Linked DNA regions of Spartinivicinus marinus. The protein of the gene in region 1 interacts with the protein of each later gene in a pairwise test. Links are inferred from orthologs where the notes say so. Each region holds a gene or a part of one and is shown on either strand. Other genes may lie near its edges.

Evidence for each region.
Region 2: the proteins of secD (region 1) and pheT interact in binary tests that used the Escherichia coli proteins (3 or more experiments, as listed by UniProt). The link is inferred for Spartinivicinus marinus from one-to-one orthologs.

The regions. Positions count from the first base shown.
Region 1 is NZ_JAPJZK010000001.1:1,055,366-1,071,222, forward strand. Bases 6,130-9,067 are described here. They hold secD (protein translocase subunit SecD), read right to left. Parts: upstream 8,561-9,067; coding sequence 6,698-8,560; downstream 6,130-6,697. Other genes in these bases: secF (protein translocase subunit SecF), read right to left, coding at 6,130-6,666; yajC (preprotein translocase subunit YajC), read right to left, coding at 8,715-9,044. In the rest of the region: iron-sulfur cluster assembly protein IscA, read right to left, coding at 1-179; Fe-S cluster assembly scaffold IscU, read right to left, coding at 399-782; OQE68_RS04995 (IscS subfamily cysteine desulfurase), read right to left, coding at 816-2,024; Fe-S cluster assembly transcriptional regulator IscR, read right to left, coding at 2,132-2,629; cysE (serine O-acetyltransferase), read right to left, coding at 3,002-3,883; tRNA (cytosine(32)/uridine(32)-2'-O)-methyltransferase TrmJ, read right to left, coding at 3,890-4,657; OQE68_RS05015 (inositol monophosphatase family protein), read left to right, coding at 4,854-5,666; more of secF, read right to left, coding at 5,746-6,129; tRNA guanosine(34) transglycosylase Tgt, read right to left, coding at 9,089-10,222; tRNA preQ1(34) S-adenosylmethionine ribosyltransferase-isomerase QueA, read right to left, coding at 10,255-11,286; OQE68_RS05050 (hypothetical protein), read left to right, coding at 11,917-12,300; OQE68_RS05055 (cold-shock protein), read right to left, coding at 12,500-12,709; ATP-dependent chaperone ClpB, read right to left, coding at 13,025-15,589; peptidoglycan editing factor PgeF, read right to left, coding at 15,795-15,857. UniProt on the Escherichia coli protein: Part of the Sec protein translocase complex. Interacts with the SecYEG preprotein conducting channel. SecDF uses the proton motive force (PMF) to complete protein translocation after the ATP-dependent function of SecA.
Region 2 is NZ_JAPJZK010000001.1:642,499-646,807, forward strand. The notes cover bases 1,269-4,309. They hold pheT (phenylalanine--tRNA ligase subunit beta), read right to left. Parts: upstream 3,957-4,309; coding sequence 1,581-3,956; downstream 1,269-1,580. Other genes in these bases: OQE68_RS03175 (MerR family transcriptional regulator), read right to left, coding at 1,269-1,294; ihfA (integration host factor subunit alpha), read right to left, coding at 1,269-1,577; pheS (phenylalanine--tRNA ligase subunit alpha), read right to left, coding at 4,024-4,309. Also shown: OQE68_RS03165 (hypothetical protein), read right to left, coding at 1-113; more of OQE68_RS03175, read right to left, coding at 932-1,268.

The DNA.
Region 1 (15,857 bases):
ACCCCTCGACTTTCAAATACCTGATCTTCTGCTGCCAGCTCATCAACAAACTCAAGTACATAGGCAAGCCCTGAGCAACCGGTGGTTTTAACACCAACCCGGACACCTACACCCTTCTCACGATTACTTAAGTAACGGGTCACGTGTTTAGCTGCAGACTCCGTAAGGGTAATTGCCATAATATTAACACCTTTGTCTTGTCACTATGCTGCCTGCCTTTAATAGGCTGAAAACTCGCAAATTAAAGCTCAATTCAATTATGCCTAAGTACTTTGCATTGCAGATTTTGCATCATAATAGAAGCATCAGCAGCTAGCTTTCACTCTCAGTAAAAACCAAAACTTTCGCTGGGTACTTCCCTACAAAAGCTCTGGTTTTTAATAACACTAGGTTAAGACTTAACTACTACGCTTGTTGCGATAGTCAGTGACTGCAGCTTTGATTGCATCTTCTGCCAGCACCGAGCAGTGAATTTTCACTGGAGGTAACTCTAGCTCTTCAGCAATATTGGTGTTTTTAATTTGCTCAGCTTCATCAATAGTTCTGCCTTTCATCCACTCAGTTACAAGAGAACTAGAAGCGATTGCTGAACCACAGCCATAGGTTTTAAACTTAGCGTCTTCGATAATACCTTCGTCATTTACCTTGATTTGCAGGCGCATCACATCACCACACGCAGGAGCACCTACCATTCCAGTCCCGACAGAAGGATCTTCTGCATCCAACTTACCCACATTACGCGGGTTTTCATAATGATCTATTACTTTATCACTGTAAGCCATTTTGAACTCCTCACCCTTGATATTCGACTGCTATTAATGCGCAACCCACTCAACTTTTGAAATATCTACGCCGTCTTTATACATGTCCCATAGAGGCGAAAGCTCTCTTAACTTAGACACCGCCTTACGCACTTCCTTCGCGGCATAGTCAACTTCTTCTTCAGTTGTAAAACGTCCAAGTGTGAAGCGAAGTGAGCTATGAGCCAGCTCATCATTAATACCCAGAGCCCTTAACACATAAGAAGGTTCTAGGCTGGCTGAAGTACAGGCTGAGCCTGAGGAAACAGCTAAATCTTTCAGCGACATGATGAGTGACTCTCCTTCAACAAAGTTGAAGCTAACATTCAAGTTTCCAGGTAAGCGTTGGGTATAGTTGCCATTAACATAGACTTCTTCCATATCTTTAAAGTGATCCCAGAAGCGATTGCGTAACGCTAATAAACGTTCCTGCTCAGCCGCCAATTCTTCTTTTGCAATATGGAAAGCTTCGCCCATCCCAACAATTTGGTGAGTTGCCAGCGTACCTGAGCGCATTCCACGTTCATGACCACCACCGTGGATTTGAGCTTCTATTCTTACCCGAGGTTTACGCCGAACAAACAAGGCTCCAATGCCCTTAGGGCCATAAACTTTATGAGCAGAGAACGACATTAGATCTACTTTCAGAGTGGTCAGGTCAATATCAATTTTCCCTGCACTTTGCGCAGCATCGACATGAAAAATAATTTTTTTCTCGCGAGTAATTTCACCAATCGCAGCAATATCAGTGATCACACCAATCTCATTATTAGCATGCATTAAGGACACTAAAATAGTGTCTTCACGAATGGCATCTGCAACGACTTGTGGGGCAATAATTCCTTCGGGATTAGGCTCCAGATAAGTGACTTCAAAGCCTTCACGCTCCAGTTGACGGCAAGTATCAAGCACTGCTTTGTGCTCAATTTTAGAAGTGATGATGTGCTTACCTTTTTTCTGATAAAAACGGGCAGCACCTTTAATAGCTAAGTTATCAGACTCAGTAGCACCAGAGGTCCAAACAATTTCACGCGGATCACAGTTTACCAAGTCCGCCACCTGACGCCTGGCATTCTCAACTCCTTCCTCTGCTTTCCAGCCAAAGGCATGAGACCTTGAGGCAGGATTGCCGAAATGTGTCGTTAGATATTCCGACATCTTTTCAGCCACTCTTGGGTCAACCGGAGTGGTAGAAGAATAGTCCAGGTATATCGGTAGTTTCATTGATTACTATCTCCAGCGCTTACTACGCTCCAGGCTTAATCTCAGTTCTATCAAGCAGCTACAGCTGCTCTCATTTTATAAACGGTTCTAGCTAGCAGCGAGTCAGGTCACAAGGTTGAGGCATCAATTCGCTCTACTAACTTTTGCTCACTTTGCTTCTGGTTATTGACTCGCTCTTCTTGGCGAGTTGCAACATCACGTACTTCTCGCTGGGCCACTAAATCAGCCAAGCTAATTCCACTTAAAAATGTATGTATTTGCTTACTTAAATCACACCACAAATGATGGGTTAAACAGGTATCACCTTGTTGACAGCCGGTTTTGCCATGACATCGGGTCGCATCCACCGACTCATTAACTGCATCAATGACTTGTGCTACATGAATTGCCTGGGAGGAGCGACTCAACCGATAGCCTCCACCAGGACCTCGAATACTAGTAACTAACTCATTACGTCTCAACTTAGCAAACAGCTGCTCCAGGTAAGACAATGAAATTCCTTGACGTTCTGATATATCTGCAAGCGCAACTGGCCCTTTATCAGCATGTAGGGCAAGGTCTAACATTGCTGTAACTGCATAACGGCCTTTGGTAGTTAAGCGCATGTCGATTACTCTGTGTGTCGATTGCTGTTATCGCTTACAATTTTGAGAAGCTATGGTATATAATCGCGGTTCTCTTGAGCTTTAAGAATTTTAAAACTTTTCTTCAGTTAAACTTCAAAAAGTTATTAGCAAACTCTAGTTAAAGATTATGCTAAAACCAACCAAATTGATCAAGTATTTATCCTAGTATTTTAGTCAAGTATTTTTAACTCTAAAAAACTTACCTAATAGAACAAGCAGGTCAGTAGTTTTAATGGGTGACAGCCAGACCAGGAACCATAGCGTGAAAGTGCCACTAGCCACTACACTAAAAGTACTATGCATATTACTTAAACTGGCTATATATAAAGCATTTATAGCTAAATAGACAGGCTATATAATATTGTCTTTTTCTTTATCAGACTCACTTGACTCTAATGAAGAGTTTTGTGCGACTACAACAGTCTCGACTGGTTTTTCATTTGAATCCTCTGTAGTCACAGAGCTTGCACTACCATTCTCTTTCACCGAAGCAAAGTCTTCATCGTTTAGTTCAGGCAAGGCTTTATCACAGTAATTAATACCCAAGTCTTTCAACCCTTTGCACATAACATCAATTTTGGTATCCACTGCATGTAGGTGTCCTAACAAGCTTGTGACTGCCTTAGCCACAGGATCGGGCATATTCTGCGTCACACCATAAGCGTCAAAGCCTATTTTTTCAGCCATTGCCTGATGTCGAGGGTCAACTCCATTGGCAGACGATTTTTGAATGATACGACCAGGAATACCGACCACAGTAGCACCAGCAGGGACTGGTTTGGTCACTACCGCATTTGAGCCCACCTTGGCATTTTCTCCTACGGTAAATGGGCCTAGAACTTTTGCACCCGCACCAACTACAACCCCATTTTCTAAAGTGGGGTGACGCTTTCCTTTATTCCAGCTAGTTCCTCCCAGAGTAACTCCTTGATAGAGTGTCACATCATCACCAATTTCCGTGGTTTCACCAATAACTACTCCCATACCATGATCAATAAAAAATCGTCGCCCAATTTTTGCACCCGGATGAATTTCAATACCGGTTAGTAGCCTGGCAATAGATGAAATAAACCGAGCTAACCATTTAAGCCCTTTAGTCCAAAGTATGTGGCTCAAGCGATGAAATAATAAAGCATGTACCCCTGGATAACTGGTTAATACCTCAAGGGTATTACGAGCCGCAGGATCACGATCAAAAACACTAGCTATATCTTCTCGAAGGCGCTCAAACATGGGGAGTTAACCTGTGGGTTGAGTCTTGCTAAGTTGTTTGATTATCCGCTGAGTATCAGACAGTACACCACGTAACATATTTACTTCTTTACTATCCAACATGGCACGTTGAAATAAGCGACGAAACCTTGTCATCACCACACCCGGATTAGAGGGGTCAAGAAATTCAATTTGAGTCAGCAGCTCCTCAAAGTGAGCTAAAAACCTTTCTACTTCTTCATGTGACGCATCAGGAAAAGCACAGTCCTGACTAACAGAGCTTGATAGCTTTTCTGGCTGCTGTTGCTCCAGGTGACTCATTCGCAGCTCGTAAGCAATAACCTGAACTGCTGCACCGAGGTTTAGAGAGCTATAACCTTCACAGGCAGGAATATTAACATGGTAATTACACAGAGCTAGCTCATCATTGGTTAAGCCACGATCCTCTCTACCAAAAACAACAGCCACTTTTTTATTGCTACGACTTGCCTGCCCTGCTAGCTCCGCACATTCTCTTGGGTTTATCAGCGGCCAGGGGATCTTACGCTCACGAGCACTGGTACCAATCACTAGCTGGCAATCAGCTACAGCCTCTTGAAGAGTGCTCACCACACACGCCTGATTTAGCAAGTCTTCTGCTCCAGCAGAGCGACTAGTCGCATAAGGGTGGGGAAACTGATCAGGCTCAACTAACCGTAAGTCACTAAGCCCCATGGTTTTCATCGCCCTGGCAACTGCACCAATATTACCAGGGTGAGAGGTGTTCACTAACACCACTCTAATATTGTCCAACACAAGCCGTACCACCCAACTGTCTTCAATAAAATCAAGTTGCAGATTTTAACAGAGTTCGGATTCATAAGGTAACTGACTGTAAACACATGCAGATAAATCAGCTATGTATAAATACCAACACACTAAAGTTAACAGCCATGATTTATTATTTGATATAATTAATTTTTGTTCTTTTACATGCCAAAGTGATTTTCCTATGCAACCAATGCTTAATATAGCCTTGAGGGCTGCTCGTAATGCCGGTGACGTGATAGAGCGTGCTGTTGAGCAGTTAGATGTACTCACTGTTAACAAAAAAGGCGACCGCGATTTTGTTACTGAAGTTGACCAGGCAGCAGAGAAAGTAATTCTGCGTACGTTAAAAAAAGCTTACCCTAATCATGGTTTCTATGGAGAAGAAACAGGCCATCACCCAGGCCATGGTGAAGGACAGGACTACCTGTGGATTATTGATCCATTAGATGGCACCACCAACTTTATTCATGGCATTCCTCACTTTGCAGTTTCAATTGCCTGCCAGTATAAAGGGCGTATTGAGCACGCCATTGTTTTAGACCCTATCCGTAAAGAAGAATTTTCAGCAAGCCGTGGCCGAGGTGCTCAATTAAATGGTAAGCGCATTCGGGTCAGTAAAAACAAACCGCTAAATGAGTCATTGCTTGCAACAGGCTTCCCTTTCCGCCCCGATCAAATGGATAAAATTGATGATTACCTTGGCATATTTAAGTCTCTAGTCGAGCAAACTGCTGGTATACGCCGAGCAGGTTCCGCAGCCCTGGATTTAGCTTATGTTGCGGCTGGTCGTTACGACGCTTACTGGGAGTTCGGATTAAACCAGTGGGATATCGCTGCAGGTGTACTACTTATTCAGGAAGCAGGTGGATTGGTTGGCGACTTTAAAGGAGGTCATGAGTTTATGGATAATGGGCAAATCGTAGGCGGCAACCCAAAGTGTTTTAAATCTGTGCTACAACAAATCCAGCCTCACTTTTCCAAAGGCTCTAAATAACCATATCGTTATTAACACTCCAAAAAAAGGTGGCCAACCTAGCCACCTTTTTTCTTTAAAAATCATTCAAGAATTGATTTTAGGGAAGCTCGTCAACCGCTTCTTGCTCTACTTCTGGAGGCATTAAGTCATCACGACTGATTTTCATCACCAACAAAATATTAGCTGCCACATAAATAGAAGAGTAAGTACCTACACCAACACCAATCATTAACGCTAACGCAAAGTTATGGATAAGTTCTCCACCATAAATAAACAGAGCTACTAACACTAACAAGGTAGTCAGCGACGTAACCAAGGTTCGACCTAACGTTTGAGTGAGCGATGAATTGATTACTTCAATTGGCGTTGCTTTTCTTAGTTTTCTAAAGTTTTCACGAATTCGGTCAGCCACAACAATCGTGTCGTTTAATGAGTAACCAATAACCGCTAGCAATGCAGCCAACACGGTCAGATCAAAACTTAAATTAAAGACAGAAAAAACACCAAGCGTAATGATTACATCATGGGCCAGTGCTAATACAGCACCCAAGGCAAACTTAAACTGGAAGCGAGCTGCTATATATAGCATCACCACACCCAGCGCAAGTAGCATACCCAGACCACCATCTTCTCGCAGCTCTTCACCTACTTGAGGGCCAACAAACTCAGAGCGCCTTAGCTCAATTTCCCCCTCATAGGATGACTTCAAAATTGCAGCCACATCATTGCCTAGTGAAGGCTTATCACCAGCAATCCGTACCAGCACATCTTTGTCAGAGCCAAAGTCCTGAACAACCGCATCAGGGTAGCCAGCAGCCTGTAATTCTTTACGAATATTCTCTAAATTAGCCGTTTTATCATAACCAAGCTCAATCAGAGTCCCTCCTGTAAAATCCAACCCGAACTGCAACTGGTTAGAAAACAGAGAAATAATCGAACCCAACACGAGCGCTATAGAGAGCGCGGCAGCTATCACCCGCGCCCCCATAAAATTTAACACTTTTTCGTTGTCATTCATCCTTTTGCCTTTAAATCTGCTAAGTTAGGAACTAAATCCACAATTTTTTCAACTGGCGACCACCGTGGGTCATATTGACCAATGCACGAGTCACAACGATGGCAGTAAATATTGAAGTCACAATACCAATGGACAATGTGACAGCAAAACCTCTTACTGGACCAGTGCCTACACCATAAAGAATAATGGCGACTAATAAGGTAGTTATATTGGCATCAAGGATGGTCACAAACGCTCGGTCGTAACCTTCATGAATAGCATGCTGAAGGGGTAGTCCTCGCTTCATTTCTTCTTTAATTCTAGAGAAAATAAGCACATTGGCATCTACTGCCATCCCTACAGTCAACACTATCCCCGCAATACCAGGTAAAGTTAAGGTGGCTGATAATATAGACATAAAGGCTATCAGCAAAACTAAGTTAAGCCCCAGAGCCACATTAGCAAACAAGCCAAACACCTTGTAATAAACCAGCATGAAAAGCAGCACCAGGACAAAACCGACTACTACTGATTTAAAGCCTAACTCGATGTTTTCTTTACCCAGGCTTGGACCAACCGTACGCTCTTCAACAAAATACATAGGAGCAGCAAAAGCACCTGCTCTTAATAGCAGCGCTAGCTCTTTTGATTCGCCAACTGAATCTAATCCAGTAATCCTAAACTGAGTGCCTAATGCAGACTGAATAGTCGCCAGGCTAATAATTTTGCGCTCTTCTTTAAAGCGGGTTTCTTTAACAACCGTCGCCTTACCGTCAACAACCTTTTCAACCTCTTTTGTATAAGGACGCTCTTCAATAAAGATCACTGCCATCTGGCGGCCAACATTGGTACGTGTAGCTTTATTCATAAGCTGACCACCACCACCGCTTAAGGTAATATTTACCTGAGGGCGGCCATTTTCATCAAAACTAGCACGAGCATCTGCCACTTGATCACCCGTCACTATTATTTTCTTTTCTAGCTTGGCCTGACCACCTTCTTTACGATTAAGGGTTTCATATTGCCCTGCTTTAGCGTCAAGCTGTGCTGCTAAGCGAAATTCCAGGTTAGCCGTTTTACCAATAATCTTTTTAGCTTCTGCTGTATCCTGAACACCCGGCAACTCCACCACTATACGATTACGCCCCTGCCGCTGGACCAGTGGCTCAGAAACTCCCAGCTCATTGACCCGGTTTCTAAGTGAAGTCAGGTTCTGCTTAATCGCATAGTCTTCGATATCTTTTACTTTTAACTCAGAAAACTGATAGCTAAGCCAGTAGATAGCGCTATCTTCGCCTGCATTAATATTCAAGTCAGAGTATTTACCGCGAACCACCTGCATGGCTTTATCACGCTTAGCTTCATTTTTGAAATTTAACACCCAGCGAGCACTGGTAGAGCTACTACCTACTTTGTAGCGCAGATCCTGCTTACTCAGCTCAGAGCGAATTTCGTTATGAATGCCTTTTAAGCGAGTAGCAATGGCTTTACCCATATCCACTTCCAATAAGAAGTGAACCCCACCACTTAAGTCCAAACCTAACTTCATTGGCCCAGCACCCATTGAGCGAAGCCAGTCAGGCGTAGTCGCAGCCAGGTTAAGTGCCACTATATAGTCATCACCCAACCAGTCTTTTACCATTGACTTAGCTTTTAATTGGTCTTCAAAGCTATTCAACCGGAGCAAACCCGCCCCTTTATTAGTTACTTCAAATCCTTTTATCCCAATACCTTGCTTTTCCAAACGCTTTTGAGCTTGTTGCAGCGTCGACTCAGAAACAGCAGTTGCTGAGCGGTGATGGGAGATTTGAATGGCTGGATCATCTTGATATAAGTTGGGTAATGCATAAATCACCCCTATCGAGACAATAAAAATAACGAGGAAATACTTCCAAATTGGATACTTATTGAGCATGGTTCTGCCCTATATTCCTTCTTGTTCAACAGAACCCGGCAAGCCTAAGCCTGCCTGACGGGTCGGTAGTTGGCGGGTTAATCTAATAAAGGCTGCTAAAAAAGCGCTACTTAGCCAAGCCTTGAATGATGATTAGGATACTTCGCCTGAATAATTAGATTGCTTTGATAGTACCTTTCGGTAATACAGCAGATATGGCCTGCTTCTGAAAATTCAACTCCACATTGTTAGAAACCTGTAATGTGACAAATTGTTCAGATACCTTTGTGACCTTGCCAACAATCCCTCCGTTAGTCACTACCTCATCGCCTTTATTCAGGTTTTCAACCAGCTGCTGGTGCTCTTTCATACGCTTTTTTTGTGGGCGAATTAGCAGGAAATAAAATACTGCCACCATTAGCACCAGCATACCAATTTGAATCATTCCACCACCTTGCGCTGCAGCAGCGGGGGCAGCAAAAGCTTCATTAATAAAAAAACTCATGGTTGTATTACTCCGTCGTTAATATAAATCAGTATTGGTATTCACTAACCCAGTGCAGGCACCGCCTCACTACGTTTTTGATAAAACGCTGTAACAAACTCTGTCAATTGATGATTTCCAATAGCTTCTCGCAGCCCTGCCATTAGTTGCTGGTAATAGCGCAAATTATGAATCGTATTCAGCTGAGAACCTAAAATTTCCTTACATTTATCCAAGTGATGCAAATAAGCACGACTAAAGTTATTGCAAGTGTAACAATCACATTCAGCATCCAGTGGCCCAGTATCCGTTTTATTGACAGCGTTGCGAATTTTTACCACTCCCGTGGAAGTAAATAAATGGCCATTACGGGCATTTCGTGTTGGCATAACACAGTCAAACATATCCACCCCTCGCCTGACTGCTTCAACAATATCTTCGGGGGTTCCCACTCCCATCAAATATCGGGGCTTATTCTCAGGCATCAAGTGGGTAACACCCGATAAGACCTGCATCATTTCATGTTTCGGCTCACCAACAGAAAGCCCACCAATGGCATAACCATCAAAACCAATACCATTTAGCGCTTGTAATGACTGTTCTCGAAGGTCTTGGTACATGCCTCCCTGAATAATGCCAAACAAAGCGGAAGGGTTATCCCCATGCGCCTGTTTGCTTCGCTCCGCCCAGCGCAGCGATAATTCCATTGAGCGTTTGGCTTGATCATGTGAGGCAGGATAAGGTGTACACTCATCAAATATCATCACAATATCTGAACCAAGTGCTCGCTGCACTTCCATAGAGCGCTCAGGACTAATAAATACTTTGGAGCCATCAACAGGGGAGCGAAAAGTCACACCATCTTCAGTAATTTTTCGCATTTCACCCAAGCTAAAGACCTGAAACCCACCAGAGTCTGTCAGAATTGGTTTTTCCCAGCCAGTAAAATCATGGAGATCGCCATGAGCTGAGATAATGTCAGTGCCAGGCCTTAACATTAGGTGAAAAGTATTGCCTAAAATAATGTGCGCACCGATACCTTCGATATCTCGGGGCAACATACCTTTAACCGTGCCATAAGTACCCACTGGCATAAATGCTGGCGTTTCAACAATACCTCTGGGGAAATGTAATCTGGATCGACGAGCAAAGCCGTCAGTGGTTATTTGCTCAAATTTTAAAAAACATTCACGAGCCATAAAGTACTCAATACTATTTTACAAAAAGTCTATTAATTCTGTTTCTGGCTGATAAACATGGCATCGCCATAGCTAAAAAAGCGATACCTCTGCTCAACGGCTTCCTGATAAGCTTTCTTTGTTGCTTCCATACCAGCAAATGCTGATACCAACATCAATAACGTGGACTCTGGCAAGTGGAAGTTAGTTACCAAAGCATCAACCGCTTTAAATTGATAACCAGGGTAAATGAAGATATCGGTTTCTCCTTGATAAGGTTCAATTTCACCCATCTTGCTCGCCGTTTCCAAACAACGAACACTAGTTGTGCCTACCGCAATCACTCGTTTACCAGCTGCCTTGGTTTGCCTAACTAGCTGACACACTTCAGCAGATACATCAATTAGTTCTGCATGCATTTTGTGATCTAAAATATTGTCTACCCTCACTGGCTGAAAAGTTCCTGCGCCCACATGAAGAGTCACAAATGCTTTATTAACACCCTTTTTTTCAAGCAGTGAGAACAGAGCCTCATCAAAGTGTAAGCCTGCTGTTGGTGCTGCAACTGCACCAGGCTTACTGCCGTATACCGTTTGATAACGCTCACGATCAGCCAGCTCATCCTCTCGCTTCATATACGGTGGAAGTGGCATATGGCCAATTTCATCCAGTACATCTAACACTGAGTGTTCTTCAGAAAACTGCAGCCGAAATAGACTCTCTACACGCTCCAGCATGGTTACCCAAATGCCATTGGCCAGTTTGAGCTTGCTACCAGGTTTAGGAGGCTTGCTTGCCTTAATATGAGCTAACACTTGATTATCAGATTCAACCCGCTCAATTAATATCTCAAGCTTGCCACCAGTTGCCTTCTGTCCAAATACTCGAGCAGGAATCACCCTGGTATTGTTAAACACCAGTAAATCTCCTGTCTCTAAAAAGTCCACTAACTGGCTGAATTGTTGATGAGTAATATCGCCAGTTTTACCATTCAAGCACAGTAGTCGGCTTGCTGAGCGCGACGCTAAGGGATACTGGGCGATTAACTCTTCAGGTAGCTCAAAGCTAAAATCTTTAACTTGCATGTCTCAGTACAACAGCTATAAAAACACGCTAGCTTACCGAAAAAGTGGCGCTGGACCAATCAGAAAAAGCTATTCTCCTCTGAAAATAGCGGGCTTCCTCAGTGAAAAGCAAAGGAAAGGCGTTTAATGACTGATTGGAAATTAACAGTTGACCTTACATAAACCTTTGTTATACTTCGCTGCAATTGTGCCAGCGTGGTGAAATTGGTAGACACGATGGATTCAAAATCCATTGCTAGCAATAGCGTGGCGGTTCGAGTCCGCCCGCTGGTACCACATCTATTTTATAAGCTTATTGACCGATCAAACTAGCAAAACCTCCTTAATCTTTCCTTATTGTTTAACCCCAATCTCTGCCACTAAAACTCATTTGCCTAGGTTTAGCTCTTCCTTTAGCTAGCAGCAACTAATGACAACTATGTTTTAATCGTTTATTTAATATTGATTTAGCAAAATCAACAGCCCCAAACCTTAAGGGCATCTTTAATAATATTTTAATTAATCTCTTCTTTATATTTTTTATTTGTTGGGCAGCAAATTATTATTCATAAATTCAAAAACACATTTACTCTATCCCACTAAACTTTTAGAAGCAGTCGTGAATTACTACTGACATCATAAGGGCTGAGTATGAACCAACCTAATACTTCCTCACCTTACAACTTTATTTCAGCAATCTCTAAACTTTTCAATTTATTCATCCAATTCATTGCGCTACTTCTGTCTACAGCAGGCACTTTTGCATTAGTGGCTACAATTTTCGTAGTACTACTACAACTATTACACTTTATTGAGTCAGATCTATGGGTTAACTTTACTCCTGAGATCCTCTTTGGCCAATGTTACTGCCCTTTTTTTACTCATGATATTATCCAAAAAATCGGCCTAGCAGGTATGCTCTTCTGTTTCGGAATTGTTTTATTACTAGGTGGTTATTTGCTAAGTTTTTCCAACACCAAAACTGTGTTCGTAACAATAAAACTAAACCGCACTACTCCTAGTGTTGAAACCTAAAATATAATTAAATAATAACCAGAATTGATTATTTAATAACTTGATGAAATAGTATGCAGTGGCTATATAGTGTCATAGAACCAGCCATTTGATTATTAATAACTCATAAAAGCAAAAGAAGTGGTTTTTAAGGAGGGATTTAAAAGATAGGGGCAGTGCAACACACCACCCACAAGATAATATAAGCAACAATTATTACTTATAGAGGAACTACATTCTCAGCTTGTAATCCTTTAGGTCCTTGAGTAACAGTAAACTGTACTTGCTGACCTTCAGTTAACACTTTGAACCCAGTACCTTGAATAGCACTATAGTGAACGAATACATCTGGACCAGACTCCTGCTCAAGAAACCCGAAGCCTTTAGATTCATTAAACCACTTAACTGTGCCAGTTTGTTGATTAGACATAGATCGATCCGATATTAATTAAGCACATGAATTATAGGGTAAACAGGTGTGCCGTCAACTCATATAATTACATCTCATGTGCAGAACTTTTAACACTACTTTACAAAGTAAAGCTAACCCGCAGTCTGAAGCATTCGCTGCTTACAACGTTACACTTCATTGAGCACTCTATAAACTAGAAGCGCTCAGTAAGTTATTGGCTACTAAACACTCAAACATACAGAATGCACTATTGACTGCAATTTAGACTCCCACTTTACAGCAGTTACGCCGTTAGTTGTCAAGTACTAGCGCTGAATCCTGTAATAGCCTCTATTAGCCAAAACTTATTTGGTCATCCACCAAGTTCACCTCTATAGTTTCACCAGGACTATACTTACCAGCTAATATTTCTTGTGCTAATGGGTTTTCCAGCCAGCGCTGAATCGCTCTTTTTAGTGGTCGAGCACCATAAACAGGATCAAAACCTACATTCACTAACTTATCAATCACACTGTCTGCCAGCTGTAGATTTAAATCTTTTTCCTGTAGTCGCTGCCGTAAGCGACTCAATTGTATTTCAGCAATACCTTTAATTTGTCCTACCGATAAACCATGAAAAACCACTAGCTCATCAACTCGGTTAACAAACTCTGGCCTAAAATGATCTCCCACAACATCCATTAAGGTTGCTTTTAGTGTTTCAAAGTCATGAGTTTGCTTTTGAATTAAGTCTGAACCCAGGTTAGATGTCATGACCACTACGGTATTTTTAAAATCAACCGTACGCCCCTGGCCATCGGTTAAACGCCCATCTTCCAACACTTGCAACAAAATATTAAATACATCCGGATGAGCCTTTTCCACTTCATCCAATAACACTACTGAATAAGGGCGACGACGCACCACCTCGGTCAGATAACCTCCTTCTTCATAGCCAACATACCCTGGAGGTGCACCTACTAGCCGAGCGACTGAATGTTTCTCCATAAACTCAGACATATCAATACGAATGATCGCTTCTTCAGTGTCAAACAAAAACTCAGCAAGTGCCTTACATAACTCTGTTTTACCAACCCCAGTTGGCCCTAAAAACATAAATGAACCATTGGGGCGATTAGGGTCAGCTAACCCAGCCCGAGATCGACGCACTGCGTTCGATACGGCAAGCACTGCCTCATCCTGACCAATGACTCTTTTATGTAGGGCATCCTCCATTCGAAGCAGTTTCTCTCGCTCACCTTCCAACATTTTGGCAACAGGTATACCAGTCCACTTCGACACCACTTCAGCAATTTCTTCCTCTGACACACGATTTCGCAGCAAGCGCATATCGCTCATTTCGGCCTGACTTGCCAAATCTAGCTGCTTTTCCAGCTCTGGAATTCGACCATACTGCAATTCAGACATTCTGGCTAAATCACCACTCCGACGGGCCGCATCCAGTTCGGTACGCACCCGCTCTAACTCCTCCTTAATTTTTTGCGAACCGTGTAATGATGCTTTTTCAGACTTCCAGACCTCTTCTAAATCAGAGTACTCTTTTTCCAGTTTACTGATATCATCCTGAAGTTTCGTTAAACGCTTTTTGGATGCCTCATCATCTTCTTTTTTCAGTGCCTCACGCTCAATTTTTAACTGAATTAAACGCCGCTCCAACCGATCCATACTTTCTGGTTTAGAATCCATTTCCATCCGGATCCGACTGGCCGCTTCATCAATTAAGTCAATAGCTTTATCCGGCAGTTGTCGATCAGTAATATATCGGTGAGAGAGCTTAGCAGCCGCTATAATGGCAGAGTCAGTAATATCCACCCCATGATGTACTTCGTAGCGCTCTTTTAAACCACGCAAAATAGCAATAGTGTCTTCTTCATTGGGCTCATTAACCATGACTTTTTGAAAGCGACGCTCCAGTGCTGCATCTTTTTCTACATATTGTCGGTACTCATCTAAAGTCGTTGCACCGACGCAGTGCAATTCACCTCTAGCCAGAGCAGGCTTTAGCATATTACCGGCATCCATTGCACCTTCAGCTTTACCTGCACCTACCATGGTATGCAGCTCATCAATAAATAAAATGATTCGTCCTTCTTGTTTCGCCAGCTCGTTTAAAACGGCTTTTAACCGCTCTTCAAAGTCACCACGAAATTTTGCGCCGGCAATCAGTGCTCCCATATCTAACGCTAAAATACGCTTGTCTTTTAAACCATCGGGTACTTCACCATTAATAATACGCTGGGCTAAACCTTCTACAATTGCAGTCTTACCCACCCCAGGCTCTCCAATCAGAACGGGGTTGTTTTTGGTGCGACGCTGCAATACTTGTATAGTCCGGCGTATTTCATCATCTCGACCAATCACTGGATCCAGCTGACCTTTTTCTGCCTTAACCGTTAAATCAATGGTGTAGCGATCCAGTGCCTGACGGTGTTCTTCTGCATTAGGATCATTTACTGCTTGGCCACCACGCAAGTTTTTAACTGCTGTTTCAAGCGCTTGCTGACTAACTCCCTGGGTCTTTAGCAGCTCTCCTACTTGGCCTTTGTCTTCCATTGCAGCTAACAAAATAGTTTCACTGGAAATAAACTGGTCACCCGCCCTTTGCGATAATTTATCTGCCAGGTTTAATAGCCGCCCAAGCTGGGGTGACATTTGAACATCGCCATCACCGCTTGATACAACAGGAAGATTATCTAATGCCTTTTCAAAACCTTGCTTTAACTGATTAACATCGAAACCCACCTGCATCAATAAAGGTCTGATAGAGCCACCTTTTTGCTCTAACAGGGCCATCATTAAATGCACTGGCTCAAGGTAATTGTGATCACGCCCCACAGCTATTGACTGGGCATCAGCCAATGCCATTTGTAGTTTACTGGTCAGTCGATCAACTCTCATTTGCTGTTTCCACCTATAAATTTTTTACATAAGTAGGCCATAACTGTTGTTTAAAAATAGCAGCAGTTAGTCAAAGGAAAGTTTCACCGGTGAGATTTGCGCGCTTTTGCTCCTGAGCCTACCAGGATGCTTACTTACTAGTTTATATGGAGCTTATTAAAAAGTTTTCAAGGACTGCCTGTTGACTTAAAGCAGTTGAATAGATTTACGGCGCTTCTCGCCAAATCAAAGATGCCATTCGGCCCGTTTGCGGGGAGCGCCGATAAGA
Region 2 (4,309 bases), 420 kb from region 1 along the record:
GTGTAAGTATCGCTAGGGACGCCACCTACCGTATTCCTTAACTGATGAGGGCTACATCCAAATAGAAAAGCTCCCATTAAAATAACAAAACTAAGTTTTTTAAAATTCAACATAACTTATATTTACCGCTCAACAATATAGAGTTAATGTAAGTTTAAGTAGACTAGATTTAAAACCAAAAATAAATCAATACTTACAGCAGAGTCTACCTCTGAGGTATCTGATATTAATAAAATACTCTATCAGACTACTAAGACATGAAAATATAAAGCCATTAAATTATATATGGTCTATTAAGACAAACAACAATAAAAATGTAAATTTTGTAAAGATTATTAGATTTTATTAAACTAATAGTTTGATAGATAAAATGAAGCTAGGCAATATATAATTATCCCATTTTTTATGGGATAATTATTTATAATATATTCCACAAAACTTTAACATAAAACTTCTGCTGTTTAATATCCCTTTGCTAAGCAAAACGAAGCCACGCATTACCCTGGCATGCAATGAAGTGATAATTCAAACTTGAATACCAAAAGCAAACCTAAGGCAACTTACCAGAAAGAATACCTTCTTCTGATCGTTAAACTCAGTAATGATCAAACCATAAACAAACACCAACTTAAAACAAAACTTGCCCCATAAATAGAAGTCAGTTGTCGTTTAGTAGACTTTTGCTAAAAATTATATTGCAGGTTATTGCAGAATATTGCAGGACGAGAATGAGTCTCAATTTCAAAGACTTGTAAGTGATTGATCTAGAAAGAAAAAATGGTCGGAGTGAGAGGATTCGAACCTCCGACCCCCACAACCCCATTGTGGTGCGCTACCAGGCTGCGCTACACTCCGAATTGCTTCAAGGCTTTGAAGCAATGGTGATGATACAGGAAATCCGCTGAAGTTCAAGCGGATTTCCTGTCGTGATTTAACGAGACTTTAATACAGCAAGCACTTCTTCCAGCTCGGCGATCATCTGCCGTATAAGTTGTTTATATTGCGTGCGATCTGATTTTGAGTCTTCACCAGCAAGCTGATTTCTAGCCCCACCAATAGTAAAGCCTTTTTCATATAGCAAGCTTCTAATTTGCCGGATCATTAATACATCTTGACGCTGGTAATAGCGACGATTACCTCGCCGCTTTACGGGTTTGAGTTGTTCAAACTCTTGTTCCCAATAACGAAGCACATGGGGCTTCACCTGGCACAGCTCACTTACTTCACCAATAGTAAAGTAGCGTTTACCAGGTATCGCTGGTAGTTCTTCATTGATGATGCTTGGTTCCAGCATATGCCTCTACTCTTGCCTTGAGTTTTTGTCCTGGTCTGAAGGTAACCACTCTTCTTGCAGATATTGGAATCTCCTCCCCTGTTTTTGGGTTTCGACCTGGCCTTTCTCGTTTGTCTCTTAAGTCAAAGTTACCAAAGCCAGACAATTTAACTTGTTCATTAGATTCCAAGGCATGACGAATTTCTTCAAAGAACAACTCTACCATATCCTTGGCTTCTCGCTTGTTAAGGCCAAGCTCCTCAAAAAGACGCTCAGCCATTTCTGCTTTCGTCAGTGCCGCCATTGGCTACTTCCTCAAACTTGCCTGAAATTTTTGCTCCAGTTCTGTGACTACTTGATCAATAATTGAGTTCACCTCTTCATCATTAAGAGTGCGCGATGGATGTTGCAACGTCAAGCCTAAAGCCACACTTTTCTGACCTGGTTCAATTCCTTTCCCTTCATATAAGTCGAATAAAGTCAATGACTTAAGCCATTCACCCGCTTTTTCCGCAATTACTGACTTAAGCTCTTGGGCTAATACTGCTCTATTTACAATAAACGCCAGGTCTCGTCTAACTTCTGGGAATTTAGACAATGGGACAAAGCTTGTAACTTTGCCAACACTAATTGCCTTTAAGTCCAGCTCAAATAAATAGGCAGCATTCGGCAAATCCAACTTCGCTTGTAGTTCTGGATGCAATGTACCTAAGTGACCTGCAAGCTTTCCATTACAATAAACAGCAGCCGTTTGACCAGGGTGCATAGCGGTATGCTTACCAGGTTTAATTTCAACTTCAGCTTCATTACCTAAGGCAAGCAGTGCTTCTACATCTCCTTTCAGGTCATAGAAGTCTACTGACTGTTTTTGAGAGTGCCAGCTCTCTGGGAAGAGACTACCGTAAACAACACCCGCTATTTTTTGTTCTTGAGTCAAACCATTACCTGCTTCGATAAACACCTGCCCAGTTTCAAATAATCTGACTCTTGGCTGCTGTCTATTTAAGTTGTATTGCACATTGCTCAATAAACTTGGCAATAAGCTGGTTCTCATGACAGCCATGTCTGCCGAAATAGGATTAGCCAATGGTTGAGGCTTTAAATCTGGACTAAACAACTGCTGCAACTCTGAAGCAATAAAGCTGTAATTAATGACTTCTTGATAGCCTAAAGTTGTCAACAACTTACGCTGCTGATTTAGTGGTGTTTTAGTCTCTGGTATTTGTGCCATTACCTGCTGGCTTTGCGGTGTTGTTGTGGGCAGTTGGTTATAGCCAAACACACGCGCAAGCTCTTCAATCAGGTCTTCTTCCCGCTCAATATCAAAACGATAGCTCGGTACATCTACTATCCAACTGTTTTCTTCAGCAGCTGCCACTTGCATCCCAAGCCCACTTAGTATGGTTTCAACCTTTTCCTTCGCCATACCAAAGCCCAGCAGCCTTTCAATTATTGCTTCTCTCAATTTAACTTGTCGGCGTGGAGGTAGTTTTTCTTGTGCAACCGCCTCTGTTAATGGGCCAGGCTGACCACCACAAATTGCTAAAATTAATGCGGTAGCACGTTCTGCTGCTAGCCGTGGTAGCTCATAGTCTACCCCTCGTTCAAAGCGATGCGATGAGTCGGTATGCATACCATAACGACGTGCCTTACCAGCAATAGTGATCGGATTAAAAAAAGCACTTTCCAAGAAAATATCTTTGGTTTTTTCTGAAACCCCAGAGTGCTCTCCCCCCATAATTCCTGCCATTGCTAATGGCCCTTTTTCATCAGCAATCAGCAAAATATCATCTTGAAGGGTTATTTCCTGGCCATCTAATAATTTAAGTTTTTCCTCTGCCTTAGCTTTTCTCACAATTATTTGACCGTGTAATTCTGCCAAGTCAAAACCGTGCATTGGCTGTCCCAATTCCAACATCACATAGTTGGTCACATCAACCACAGGATCAATACTACGAATACCACTACGACGTAATTTTTCTTTTAGCCATAAAGGGGTAGGTTGTGATAAATCCACATCTTTTATTACTCGGCCAATATAACGAGGACAGTCATCGGGTGCCTGTATTTCTATAGCAAATTTTTCATCAATTTGTGGAGGTACAGGTTTAATTTCAACTGAATTAACAGGCTCATCAAAGCTCACACCCACTTCACGAGCAACACCAGCAATACTTAAACAGTCAGCACGGTTAGGCGTTAAATCAACATCAATGATATGATCATCTAGTTGTAAATACTGACGTATATCTTCTCCAACAGGTGCATCAGCAGGTAGTGCCATTAATCCATCATGATTTTCAGAAATCCCTAACTCAGCTTCAGAGCACAGCATTCCAAAAGACTCCACCCCTCTAAGTTTTGCCTTTTTAATTTTAAAATTTTCAGGCAATACAGCCCCAACCAAAGCAAACGGCACTTTCATTCCTGCTGTTGCGTTGGGCGCACCGCAAACCACTTGTAGGGTTTCATTACCAGCAGCTACCTGACACACTTTTAATTTATCAGCATTAGGGTGTGGCTCAGTACTTAAAATTTCACCGACAACAATGCCTTTAAAATCACCAGCAACAGGCTCAACTTCATCAACTTCCAGCCCAGCCATGGTGATTGTAGATACTATTTCTTCAGTTGTTGCTTTCGGGTTAACCCACTCACGTAGCCACTGTTCACTGAATTTCATCGTTTTACCATTTACAAATTAATTATTCTGAAAACTATACGCCTTTCGTTGCTTTTATTAAGGCCACTTAAAATTGCTGCAAGAAATTCAAGTCATTTTCAAAAAACATCCGCAGATCATTCACCCCATAACGCAGCATAGCCATTCGCTCAACCCCCAAACCAAAGGCATACCCCGTATATTTTTCAGAATCAATTCCCACTGCCTCAAATACTTTAGGGTGAACCATGCCACACCCCATTATTTCAAGCCATTTTGTATTCCCTTTTTCGTCTGTTCCCCACTCAATATCTACTTCAGCAGAAGGCTCAGTGAAAGGGAAGTAGGACGGGCGAAATCGCACTTTTAAATCA